Regions from separate parts of the Streptomyces sp. NPDC008121 genome, predicted to be linked through region 1. Evidence: riboswitches for the same ligand, from Rfam matches in the RefSeq annotation. Region 1 holds a riboswitch; the other holds the start of a gene.

What was found. Region 1 has a riboswitch for cyclic di-AMP ahead of ACFZBD_RS07655 (transglycosylase SLT domain-containing protein). Riboswitches for the same ligand answer to the same signal wherever they lie in the genome.
Region 2: another riboswitch for cyclic di-AMP. It lies ahead of ACFZBD_RS14375 (peptidoglycan DD-metalloendopeptidase family protein); the one in region 1 lies ahead of ACFZBD_RS07655 (transglycosylase SLT domain-containing protein).

The regions. Positions count from the first base shown of each region.
Region 1 covers NZ_JBIBHT010000002.1:467,977-473,750, forward strand. Annotated here, with positions in the region: gene ACFZBD_RS07635 (carboxylesterase family protein) at 1-569, opposite strand, end outside; gene ACFZBD_RS07640 (phosphocholine-specific phospholipase C) at 872-2,911, shown strand; gene ACFZBD_RS07645 (hypothetical protein) at 2,966-3,538, opposite strand; gene ACFZBD_RS07650 (helix-turn-helix transcriptional regulator) at 3,535-3,981, opposite strand; cyclic di-AMP (ydaO/yuaA leader) riboswitch at 4,338-4,523, shown strand; gene ACFZBD_RS07655 (transglycosylase SLT domain-containing protein) at 4,528-5,430, shown strand; gene ACFZBD_RS07660 (hypothetical protein) at 5,498-5,774, opposite strand, start outside.
Region 2 covers NZ_JBIBHT010000004.1:16,049-21,822, forward strand. Annotated here, with positions in the region: gene ACFZBD_RS14370 (PrsW family glutamic-type intramembrane protease) at 1-921, shown strand, start outside; gene ACFZBD_RS14375 (peptidoglycan DD-metalloendopeptidase family protein) at 1,074-2,189, opposite strand; cyclic di-AMP (ydaO/yuaA leader) riboswitch at 2,201-2,348, opposite strand; gene ACFZBD_RS14380 (SpoIIE family protein phosphatase) at 2,599-3,678, opposite strand; gene ACFZBD_RS14385 (MFS transporter) at 4,082-5,302, opposite strand; gene ACFZBD_RS14390 (pyridoxal-phosphate dependent enzyme) at 5,299-5,774, opposite strand, start outside.

The DNA.
Region 1 (5,774 bases):
CCGGCACCGGCGGACTGCCCGGCGAGGGTGACCTGGGCCGGGTCGCCGCCGAAGGCGGTGATGTGCTCGCGCACCCACTCCAGTGCGGCGATCTGGTCGAGCAGGCCGCGGTTGTCCGGGAAGCCGGGGACGTGGCCGAACCCCTCGAAGCCGACGCGGTAGTTGCAGCTCACCACGACCAGGCCGGCGCGGGCGAGTGCGGCCCCGTCGTGGTCGGGCTGGGCGGAGGAGCCGAAGGTGTAGGCGCCGCCGTGGAGGAAGAACAGGACGGGGAGCGGTCCGGGGGCGTCGGCCGGTGCCCAGACGTTGAGGGTGAGGACGTCCTCGTCACCGGGGCGCCAGGCGGGGGCGCCGGGCAGCTCCGCGGACTGCGGGGCAACCGGCCCGAAGCGGGTGCCGTCCCGTACCCCGTCCCAGGGTGCGGCGGGCTGCGGCTCCCGGAAGCGGGCGGCCCCGAACGGCGGGGCGGCGTAAGGGATTCCGAGCGTGACGCGCAGCCCGTTGGTGAGCGTTCCGCCGACCTCGCCGGTCTTCGTCGCGACGGTCGTACGGGCCACTGAGACACCCACAGGCGGTCCCCTCCGGTTCGCCGCCGGACGGTCCGACGGGCAGCACAGGCTCCCATGGGCGCCGGGGCCAGGCAATCCGATATCCCGCACGTCGGCGACACCCCCGCCTCGCCCGGCCCGCACGCAGGCACAAGGGCATTGGTCGTCCGGCAGACCAATCCGGGCGGCGGGGTGAGCCGCACCGCAGCGGCCGACTCGTATGTTCACCAAAGACTTACCGCACGGTCGTATACCTTTGGGCGGCCCTCCCCCATTCTTTCCCCGGTGTGCCGCTGGGGCACCCGGGGACCGAGAGGCGGGGCATGACTCCCATCAGCCGCAGGGGATTCGTCGGGATCGGAGCGGGGCTCGGCGCGGGCCTGGTGGCCGGCGCGGGGGCGCCGGGGGCCTCGGCGTCGACGGCCCTGGCCGCGGGCGCCACCGGCACCATCACGGACGTGAAGCACGTCGTCGTTCTCATGCAGGAGAACCGCAGCTTCGACCACTACTTCGGCCGATTGCGCGGTGTCCGCGGCTTCGCCGACCGGGCCGCGGGCAATCTGCCCGGCGGCTGGGGCACGTTCAACCAGCCCAACTGGGGTGCCCGGCAGTATCCGTGGAAGCTCAGCGCCACGCCGCCCGCCGGGGGCGTCGACGGCGAGACGCTGGCCCAGTGCAACGGCGACCTGCCCCACAGCTGGACCTCGCAGCACGCGGCCTGGAACAAGGGCCGGATGGACAACTGGGTGCTGGGGGTCGGCAACACCCGCACGCTGGGGTACCTCGACCGGAGCGACATCCCCTTCCACTACGCCCTCGCCGACCACTACACCGTCTGCGACGCGTACTTCTGCTCGGCGCTGAGCGCCACCGGCCCCAACCGCACCTTCCTGTGGAGCGGGCGGATCGACGCCTCCAGCAAGGACGGCGGGGAGGAGTCGGGGCTCACCTGGGAGACGTACGCCGAGGCCCTGCAGCGCGCCGGGGTGACGTGGAAGGTCTACCAGAACGCGCAGGACAACTACGGCGACAACGGCCTGGCCTACTTCAAGAGGTTCACCGACGCCCGGCCCGGCGACCCGCTGTACGACCGGGGCATGGGGTCCGTGCCCAAGGTCACCGGTTCGACGCCGGACGACATCGCCGCCGCCATCCGTGCCGATGTCGTCGCCGGCACGCTCCCCCAGGTGTCCTGGGTCGTCGCGAGCGAGGCGTTCTCGGAGCACCCGTACGCCCCGCCCGGCGACGGCGCGCACTTCGTTGACCTGGTGTACCGCGCCCTGGCCGCCGACCCCGAGGTCTTCGACGGGACGGTCCTCTTCCTCAACTACGACGAGAACGACGGCTTCTTCGACCACGTGCCGCCGCCGGTCGCCCCGCCGGGGACGCCGGGCGAGTACCTCGACGGCGTGCCGATCGGCCTCGGCTTCCGGGTCCCGATGGTCGTCATGTCCCCGTGGACCCGGGGCGGCTGGGTCAGCTCGGAGGTCTTCGACCACACCTCCGTCCTGCGCTTCATGGAGACGTGGACGGCGGCCATCGGCAAGCCGGCCGCCTGTCCGCACATCAGCGCCTGGCGCCGCAAGGTGACAGGTGACCTCACGGGGGTCTTCGACTTCGCCCGGCCGGTGTACGGGGTGCCGTCGGGGCTGCCCTCGACCGCCAAGGTGATCGGGCAGTCCACGTGCGGTCCGCTGCCGAACCCGGTTCCGCAGGACAACGCGCTGCCCGCGCAGGAGCCGGGCACGCGTCCGGCGCGCGCCCTGCCGTACCAGGTGAACGGCAATCTGGACCGGTTCGAGTTCGGGACGGGGGGCAAGATCCTGGCCTGGTTCTCGATGACGAACCAGGGCGAACAGGCCCGGCGGGCCGCGCACTTCACGATCCACCCGCACCAGCACCGGGACACGGCGGCCTGGCAGTACACCGTGGATCCGGGCTCGACGTCGTCGGACTACTTCAACATCGGGACGGGCTCGGGGTCGGGGAAGTACGACATCTCGATGATGGGCCCGAACCGCTTCCTGCGCCGCTTCATCGGCGACGCGTCCAAGGCGGGCCGGGCGGTCGAGGTGGCGTCCCGCTTCGCGACGGAGCCCGGCACCGGGAAGACCGCCGTCTACTTCAGGCTGACCAACGGTTCGGCGGGCCCGGTGACGTTCACGATCCGGTCGAACGCCTACCGCTCGGACGGCCCGTGGACGTACACGGTCGCGGCGAACTCCTCGCGCGAGGACCACTTCAACGCGGTGGCCTATCACGGGGGTTGGTACGACTTCACCATCCTGGCGGACATCGACGGCACCTGGTCCCGCCGCTACACCGGCCACATCGAGACCGGCGCGCCGAGCGTGACGGGCTAGCTTGGGCTCGGCGCGGGGCTCGGGCATCCGGGTACGGCGCCGGGCTCGGGCGGGTCAGGTGTGGGCCGGGGCGAGCGGCGCGCGCTTCTTGTTCCGGGCCTCCGCGACGGCGTACGCGCATCCCGGCAGGACCAGCAGCCCGCTCGCCCACAGGGGCATCCGGAACAGCGGGTCGACGCCGGCGAGGCTGTCGGTGATCACCAGCGCCGGCAGGCCGACGACGAGCGCGACGAGCCAGCCCTTGCCCAGCCCCAGGGAGCCTCGGCGCAGCTCCAGCGCGACGGTCGTCACGGCGATGGCGCCCCAGAAGGCCGTCCGGCCCGGGGTGACGTCCACGCCCGGCGTCCAGTGGCGCAGGTGGGCGAGCAGCAGCAGGAGGCCCGCCATGAAGGTGATCATGGCGGCGAGGCGCGCCGCGCGGCGGTGGAGCGGCCTGCGCGCCCGGGCCCAGGAGGCGGCGAACGCCGTGACGTCCTCGCCGACGACGTCACGCGGCGTGCGCCCGGCGGCCTCGGCGTCCTGGAGGTGCGCGGCCAGCTCGGCGAGCATGTCGCGGAGGGTCGCGTCGTCGATGCCCCGGTACTCCCAGTTGCTGCGGCATATCGCGAGTATGCGTTCGGTTGTCATGTGGTCTTCTCCCCCGTGGGTGCGTCGGTGTCGGGCGGCTCGCCGGTCCCGGCCGCCGCTTCGGCCCGGGCCTCGGTCGGGGCCCGGTCGGTGGTCGCGGTCAGGATGCGGCCGGCCTGCGCGGAGAACTCCCGCCAGACGGTCCGCCCGCTGTCCAGTTCGGCCCGGCCGGGGCCGGTGAGCCGGTAGTACTTGCGGGGCGCGCCGCCGCTGGAGGACGGCGCGCGATAGGACTCGACGAGCCCGGCCCGCTCCATCCGGGCGAGCAGCGGATAGATGCTGCCCTCGCTCACCAGCTCCAGGCCGCTCTCCGTGAGCGCTTCGACGAACTCGTAGCCGTAGCGCGGCCGTTCGCCGATCAGGGAGAGCAGGCACAGGTCGAGCACCCCGCGCAGAAGCTGACTGCGCCGCTGGTCACCGGCGCCCGGCAGCTCCTTTGTCATGCGGTGCATGGTAGTGGTGACTACCTTGCGCCGCAAGACAGCCCTTTCCAGGCCCACCACCCCCCGGAGCTATCGCCCCAAAAGGGATATTCAGGTTTATTGGCCGCATAACCTTATTGTTCTGCACACTCCGGAGAACAAGCGATAAAGAACGACATTACTTACTCAGTGACGTGAATCACGGCGATGCGTGGAACCGTGCCCACCCACCCGTCGATTCCGTACCGCGCAAGGAAGTTCGGCACCGCCCGGCGCTCGATCGAGGGCCACGTCACACAAGGCGCGCGCATTCCGCAATTAACCGCGTCATCGGAGACTTGTTTTCGCCGACATTTCTCGCCTACGGTCACCTGCATTCGGACGGATCGCCGAATCCTGCCACCGCCCGAAAGACCACCTATTCACCCGTCGGCAGGAGCGGGGGACCCACTTTTCTCTCCGGTTCGGGATTCCGGATCGGATCGGGGTGAAGTCGCACGCGTGCGGCCGGGCATCTCCAGCTCGAACCCGACAGCTCACCCCGCAGGCGCCGGAGAGGAACCCATCATGCCTGCACACGGTAAGCACCGGCGCCCCAAGCACCGAACCCTCACCCGCGGTCTCACCCTGGCCGGCACCGGCGGCGCGGCCCTGGCCCTGCCTCTGGTCGCGACGGCCGCCGCCCACGCCGCGCCCGCCCCGGCTTCCGGGACCCCCACCGCCATTGCCGCGGAGAAGACCGTTTCCAGCGCCGCGGAAAAGATCAAAGAATCGATTCCCGCCGCTGCCGCTTCGACCGCCCGCACCTATACGGTCGCGTCCGGTGATTCCCTTTCCTTGATCGCACAGGAACAGGGCGTCCGGGGCGGCTGGAAGGTGCTCTACAACATCAACCGAAGCGTTGTCGGTGACAATCCGTCACTTATCCACCCGGGTCTCGAACTGACGATCCGCAAGCAGGCGGCCGCCGCACCCAAGGCCCCCGCGAAGGCCAAGGCGACGCAGCCCAAGGCGAAGGCCAAGGCCAAGCCGAAGAGCGCGACGAGCACGAGCACCGAGCGCGCCAGCCGCTCGCAGGAGCGCGGCGCCGCCCCCGTGAAGGCCGCCCAGCCGGCCGCTCCCGCCGCCGCGCCCACCGCCCCGCGCTACAGCAACGACCTCGACGGCTGGATCCGCGAGTCGCTCGACATCATGGCCTCGTACGGAATCCCCGGCAGCTACGAGGGCATCCAGCGCAACATCATGCGGGAGTCCTCGGGCAACCCCCAGGCCATCAACCTCTGGGACTCCAACGCCGTGAAGGGCACCCCCTCGAAGGGCCTGCTCCAGGTGATCGAGCCGACCTTCCTGGCCTACCACGTCCCCGGTACGTCGATGGACCTCTTCGACCCGGTCGCGAACATCACCGCCGCCTGCAACTACGCGGCCGACCGCTACGGCTCAATCGACAACGTCAACGGCCCCTACTGATCCTCCCTTCGGAGACGGACACGGCGGGGCTCCCGGCCGCTCGGGGGCCGGGAGCCCCGCCGTCCGCTCAGCGCGCGATGTCCGCCGCCGGGCCCATCACGATGACCGGCTCCTTCATCGGGTCCAGGGCGCGCAGGAGCTCGGGCATCACCTCGCGGGCGAGCGAGACGCACGCCTGGGTGGGCCCGCCGTGGTCGACGTGGATCCACACCCCGCCGCCCTTCGCCGCCCCGAGGGGCCGCTTCTTGTTCAGCGGACTCGTCCCGGGGATCCGGTTGTAGTCGATGGCGATCACATAGTCGAAGGAGCCTTCCAGCGGCTCTCCGGCGAAGCCCGCGCCCTGG
Region 2 (5,774 bases), on a different contig from region 1:
ACCGCGACCGCCGACCCCGCCTCGGCGGACACCCTCGGCGCCACCGTCGTCGCCCCGGTCGTCGAGGAGAGCGCCAAGGCCGCCGCGGTCCTGCTGCTCTTCCTCTTCCGCCGACGGGACTTCACCGGAGTGGTGGACGGTGTGGTCGTCGCCGGGTTCACCGCCACCGGCTTCGCCTTCACCGAGAACATCCTCTATCTCGGCAGGGCCTTCGGGGAGGACCAGGAGTTCGGCGACTCGGGGCTCGGCTCGGTGACGGCCGGGACCTTCTTCGTACGGATCGTGATGTCGCCGTTCGCGCATCCGCTCTTCACGGTGCTCACCGGCATCGGCTTCGGATTCGCCGCCCTCGCCGCCCGCCGCCGGCGCGTCCGCCGCGTCCTGCTCCCCCTCGCCGGCCTGATCCTCGCCATGGGCATGCACGCCCTGTGGAACGGCTCGGCCGTCTTCGGCGGCTGGTGGTTCCTCGTGGTGTACGGCGCCTTCATGGTGCCGGCGTTCGCGCTGCTGACCTGGCTGGCGATATGGAGCCGGCAGCGGGAGCTGCGGACCATATCCGGGCAGCTCCCGGCGTACGCGGTGGCCGGCTGGCTCTCGCCCGCCGAACCCCTCGCGCTCTCCTCCATGAGGGCCCGCTCGGTGGCCCGCGCCTTCGCCGCACGGACGTACGGCAAGACGGCGGCGCGGGCGGTCGGGGAGTACGAGGCGTTCGCGACGACCCTCGCCTTCCTGCGCCACCGGGCCGAGCGGGGCGCGGCGGAACCGGACTTCGCCGCCCGCGAGCAGGAGCTGCTGCACCACCTCTGGCACCGCAAGGCGGTCGCCTCGCCCGCGCTCACGTACGCGGCGCGGGCGACCGGGCAGGTGTGGGCGCCGCCGCAGTACCTCGACTACAGCGGCTACAACCCCTATCGGAGCTGACGCGGTCGACGGCGGGACGCTCAGGCCCCTCGCGCGCAGCCGAGCGGTCGGACGGTCAGGCCCTCGCCGCGGAGTTCAGGCCCTGGCCGCGGTCGTTCAGGCCCCGCGGACTTCAGGACCTGGCCGCGGTCGTTCAGGCCCGCGGGCGATGGTCAGAGGTTCAGGCCCTTGTCGCGCAGCCAGGCGGCCGGGTCCACGCCGGAGCCGCCCGGGGTCTTGACCTCCAGGTGGAGGTGCGGGCCGGTGACGTTGCCGGTGGCGCCGACGCGGCCGATCGTCTCGCCGGTGCCCACCGACTGGCCCGCGGAGGCGGTCATGGAGGACAGGTGGCAGTACCAGACCTCGGTACCGTCCGCGAGCTCCAGGACGATGCGGTAGCCGTACGAGCCGGACCAGCCTGCCGACTTGATGGTGCCGCCGTGGACGGCCTTGACCGGGGTGCCGGTGGGGGCGGCGAGGTCGAGGCCCGTGTGGTAGCCGGAGGACCACATCGAGCCGGACTCGCCGAACGTGGAGGTGATGACGTACGAGGAGGTGGGCAAGGCGTAGCTCGCGGCGAGCTTGGCCAGGCGCTCCGCCTCGGCCTTGGCCGCCGCCTCCGCCTCGGCCTTCTTCTTCGCCTCTGCGGCGGCCTTCTCCGCGGCGCTCGCCTTGGCTGCCGCTTCGGCGGCGGCCTTCTCGGCGGCCGCCTTCTCCGCCGCGGCCTTCTCGGCGGCGTCGGCGGAGGCCTGCTGCTGCTCGGCCTGCTGGAGGATGCGGGCGCGCAACGCCTCGCCGGCGTCGGCGGTGGACGCGGAGGCGGAAGCGGCGGAGGCGGATCCGTTCGCGGAGCCGGCCGTCCCGGTCGCCTCGGCGGGCAGGGCGAGGGTGGCGGTGAGCGGCTGGAGGTTGTCCGTACCGGCGCCGTCGACGCCCTCGGTTCCGCCGGTGCCGTCCGCGATCAGTTCGCCGACGCCGGGCAGTTCGGAGGCGTCGGGGAGGTCGAGGTCGGGAAGGGAGATGGAGACGGCCGGCTTCTCCTGGGCGGTGGCCAGGCCGCCGGCGCCGACGGCGGCGATGACACCGACGCCGAGGACGGTGGAGGAGCGGGCGAAGCCGGAGCGCTGCTTGACCACGCGGTGGCGGCCACCGGAGCGGGCCTGCTGGCGGAGGGAGTCCTCGGTGGGATTCCACTCCTCCCACGCGCCGGTGTCGTTGTCCGTCCCGGCGGCACCCGAGGCACCGAACGCGTCGAAGGGGGCTTCGGGGGCAGGGGTGTTGGACGCCACGGAGGCGTGCTCCTTTCCTTCCTTCTCGCCTACCGGGTTAGCTGACGGGTTCGGAGCAGGAAGGTCTCCTACGAGCACTGCCGCACAGGTGCGAAAGCGCCCGATTCACCCCAAGTAGTGGTTCCCCGGTTCCTTTTCAGGATTCGGCGCGTGCGCACGGTGCCGTCTCTAACGACGGCTGGGACGACCGCGCTGCGTTATCGAACGTTAATAGACAGGGGGTCTGTATTCCAAGCTGTTCCTACTGATCGTTCATGGGATTGCGGGGTAATGGCCCGACTTGCCCCCCACATGACCCTGTTTCAGTGAAAAGGCGCCGACGAAACCGAATCTGATGTTTCGTCAATTGTTATCGGAGCGGGACCTTTCGATCACAGATGGTCACCACAGTCGGCGTCACCGCAGGCCGTCACGGCACCACCGGCATGGTCCGGCGCCGCTCCGGCTGCCCGCGTGCCGGGCGGCTCACCGCCAGCAGCGCCATGTCGTCCGTCGTCCCGCCGCCCGTGTACCGCCGCACGTCGTCGACGAGCGCGTCCAGGAGCTCCTCCGGTCCGGGGAAGATCCGGCCGGCCAGCCGCTCGGCGGGATCGTAAAAGGTGCCGTGGGCGTCGCGCGCCTCGGAGAGGCCGTCGGTGTAGAGGAGCAGCGTGGCGCCCGGCGGGTACGGCGTCTCGTCGGCCCGGTCCGGCCAGGCGGCCAGGTCGCCCATGCCGAGCGGCAGCGCGGCCTGGCTCGGCGCCAGCATGGTCAGGCCGCCGTCGGTGTAGAGCATCAGCGGCTCCGGGTGCCCGCGGTTCACCACCCGTACGAGACCGGCGCCGCGCGGGATCTCCGCGAGGACGGCGGTGGTGAACCCCTCGGCGGCGTCCAGGCCGGTCCGCCGGGTGCCCTCGCGGGCCAGGGCCCGTTCCAGGCGCTGGGCCACGCCCTCCAGCGTCGACTCCTGCTCGGCGGCCTCCCGGAAGGCGCCGATGACGACGGCGACGGCCTCGACCGCGTCCATCCCCTTGCCCCGTACGTCGCCGACCACGACCCGTACGCCGTAGGGGGTGTCCTGGACGGCGAACAGGTCACCGCCGATGAACGCGTCGGCCTGCGCCGCCTCGTAGCGGGCGGCGACCTGCAGCCCGCCGATCCGCTCCGCGGGCGTCGGGAGCACGGCCTTCTGCGCCGCTTCGGCGATCACCCGCGCCGACGCCAGCCGTTCGCCGCTGCGGCGGACGACCCGGTTGATCAGCAGGGCGAGCGCGGCGACCGTGATGACGGTGAGGGTCTCGGTGAGGGCGGGGACGTCGGTGACGGTCCTGTTGTAGAGGTGCAGTCCGACGGAGGCGAGGACGGCGGCGATGCCGGTGAGCAGGGTCGTCAGCATCGAGAAGAGCGGCGCCGCGATGAGCGGGGCCGCGGAGAACAGCGGGGCGGCGGTGTAGGCGGGCGGGGTCGCCAGGTCGAAGACGACCCCTCCGGCGATGATCAGCGGGGGCAGGGCCCGGACGAACCGGCGGGCCCGCTCGGCCCGCGAGGGCGGACGCGGGCGGGGGTCCGGGCGGAGGTGGGGAAGGCCGTGCGGGCCCGATTGCGGACGGGAGCGGCCGTGCGAGGGGGCGTTCGAGGCCGGACGCGGGCGTTCGTGCGGGCCCGGGCGCGGATGCCCGGAAGCCCCGTTCCCCGCCGCTCGCTGCCCCACCTGTGCTCTCCTGCCGGATCCGTGCACGGCGCCGGACGGTACCGTGCCCTTCCCAGCGTGCCGGTCGCCGCCGCGGGCGGCGACCCCGCGCCGCCGAGTGGAGTACGGCACGCGGCCGCCCCGGCCGCCCCGGCCGCCCCGGTAGCCCCGGTAGCCCCGGACAGCGTCCGGAGAGCGCCGGCCCCCCGTCGGGGCGTACGGCTCAACCCGTCGCCGCCAGCCGGCCGCTCCGGGCCAGGGCCCCGATCGCCACCGCGCAGCCGAGACCGACCGCGGCCAGGACCAGCCACGGGGTGGCGGAGCCGCCGGCCACGTCGAGCAGCGCCCCCGTCCCCAGGTTCCCGAGGGTGATGCCGATCCCGCAGACGGTGTTGTACAGGCCGTAGTGGGTGGCGACCCACCGGCCGCCCGAGAGGGCGACGACCGTGTCCATCTCGTACGGGTAGAGGACCGCGTTCCCGAGCGCCAGGACCGCCGCGCACAGCAGCAGCCCCGCCACCCCCGGCACCCCGGCCGGGAGCAGGAAGGCGGTGCCCATCAGTGCGAGGCCGAGGACCAGGCAGCGCTCCCGGGTCAGCCGGCGGCCGCACCAGGCCGTGATCCGGAGCTGGCCCGCCAGGGCGACGAGCGCCGAGATGACGAACAGGGCGGTGGTCGGCGCCGTGCCGTCCGCCGCGAGCGGCAGCGCGAGATAGACCTGGAAGGACAGGACGTACGAGCCGGTCATCGCGAGCGAGAAGAGCCAGAAGGTCCGGTTCGCGAGCACGGTACGGAACTGGCCCCGCCCGCCCCCGGCGTCCGGAGCCGCGTCCCCCCGGGCCCCGGCCCGTACCGGCAGGTGCCGGAGCTGCACCACCGTCAGGACGGCGAAGAGCGCCGCCGCCACCACGCACGTCAGCCGGAAGGAGACCCCGGTCAACGCCACCCCCACCAGCGGCCCGAGCAGGATCCCCGCCTGGTAGTGGATGTTGAAGAGGGCGAACGCCTCCACGCGCCGCTCCCCCGCCTCCGCCGCCAGGTACGCGCGGACGGCGGGGTTGAACAGCGCCCCCGCCAGTCCGGTCGCCACCGAGGCGGCGATCAGCACCGGCAGCGACTGGGCGAAGGCGAGCGCCCCGAAGCCGGCCGTCCGCAGCGCGCAGCCGGCGACGATCAGCGGCTTGAAGCCGAGCCGGTCGGCGAGGGCGCCGCCGATCAGGAACATGCCCTGCTGGGAGAGGTTGCGGGCACCGAGGACGAGCCCGACCGACCAGGCCGCCATGCCGAGCCCGTCGGCGAGATGCGCGGCGAGGTACGGCATCAGCATGTAGAAGCCGAGGTTGATGGTCAGCTGGTTGACCAGGAGCAGCCGCACGGCCGGGTCGAACGTACGGCTCCGCTTCCAGATCCCGCCCTCGGCGGGGGCCGCGGTCGGGGCGCTCATCGGACCCGCTCCAGCACGCGCCGGGTCCAGCCGGTGACCGGCACACCGCTCTCGTACGCCGCCGGTTCCTCCCGTACCGGCGCGTCCAGCAGCCCGTGCGCCGCGCAGAACTCGTCGCTGAACACCGAGTCGAAGTACCGCTGCGGCCCGTCGGGGAAGACGGCCGCGATCCGCGTGCCGCGCGGCCGGGTGCGGGCCAGCCAGCCCGCGACGAGGGCGACGGCGCCCACGCTCCAGCCGCCCGTGGCGAACTGCCGGGCCGCCAGCCGCCGGGCCGCGCGGACCGCGTCCTCGGGGCCCACCCAGTGGACCTCGTCGAAGGCGCCGTGGTCGACGTTGCCCGGATGGATGGACGAGCCGAGACCGCGCATCAGCCGTTCGCCCGCCGGGAGTCCGAAGACGGTGGAGCGGACGGAGTCCACGCCGACCAGTTCGAGGGCCGGGCTGCTGGTGGCGCGCAGCGCGCGGGAGA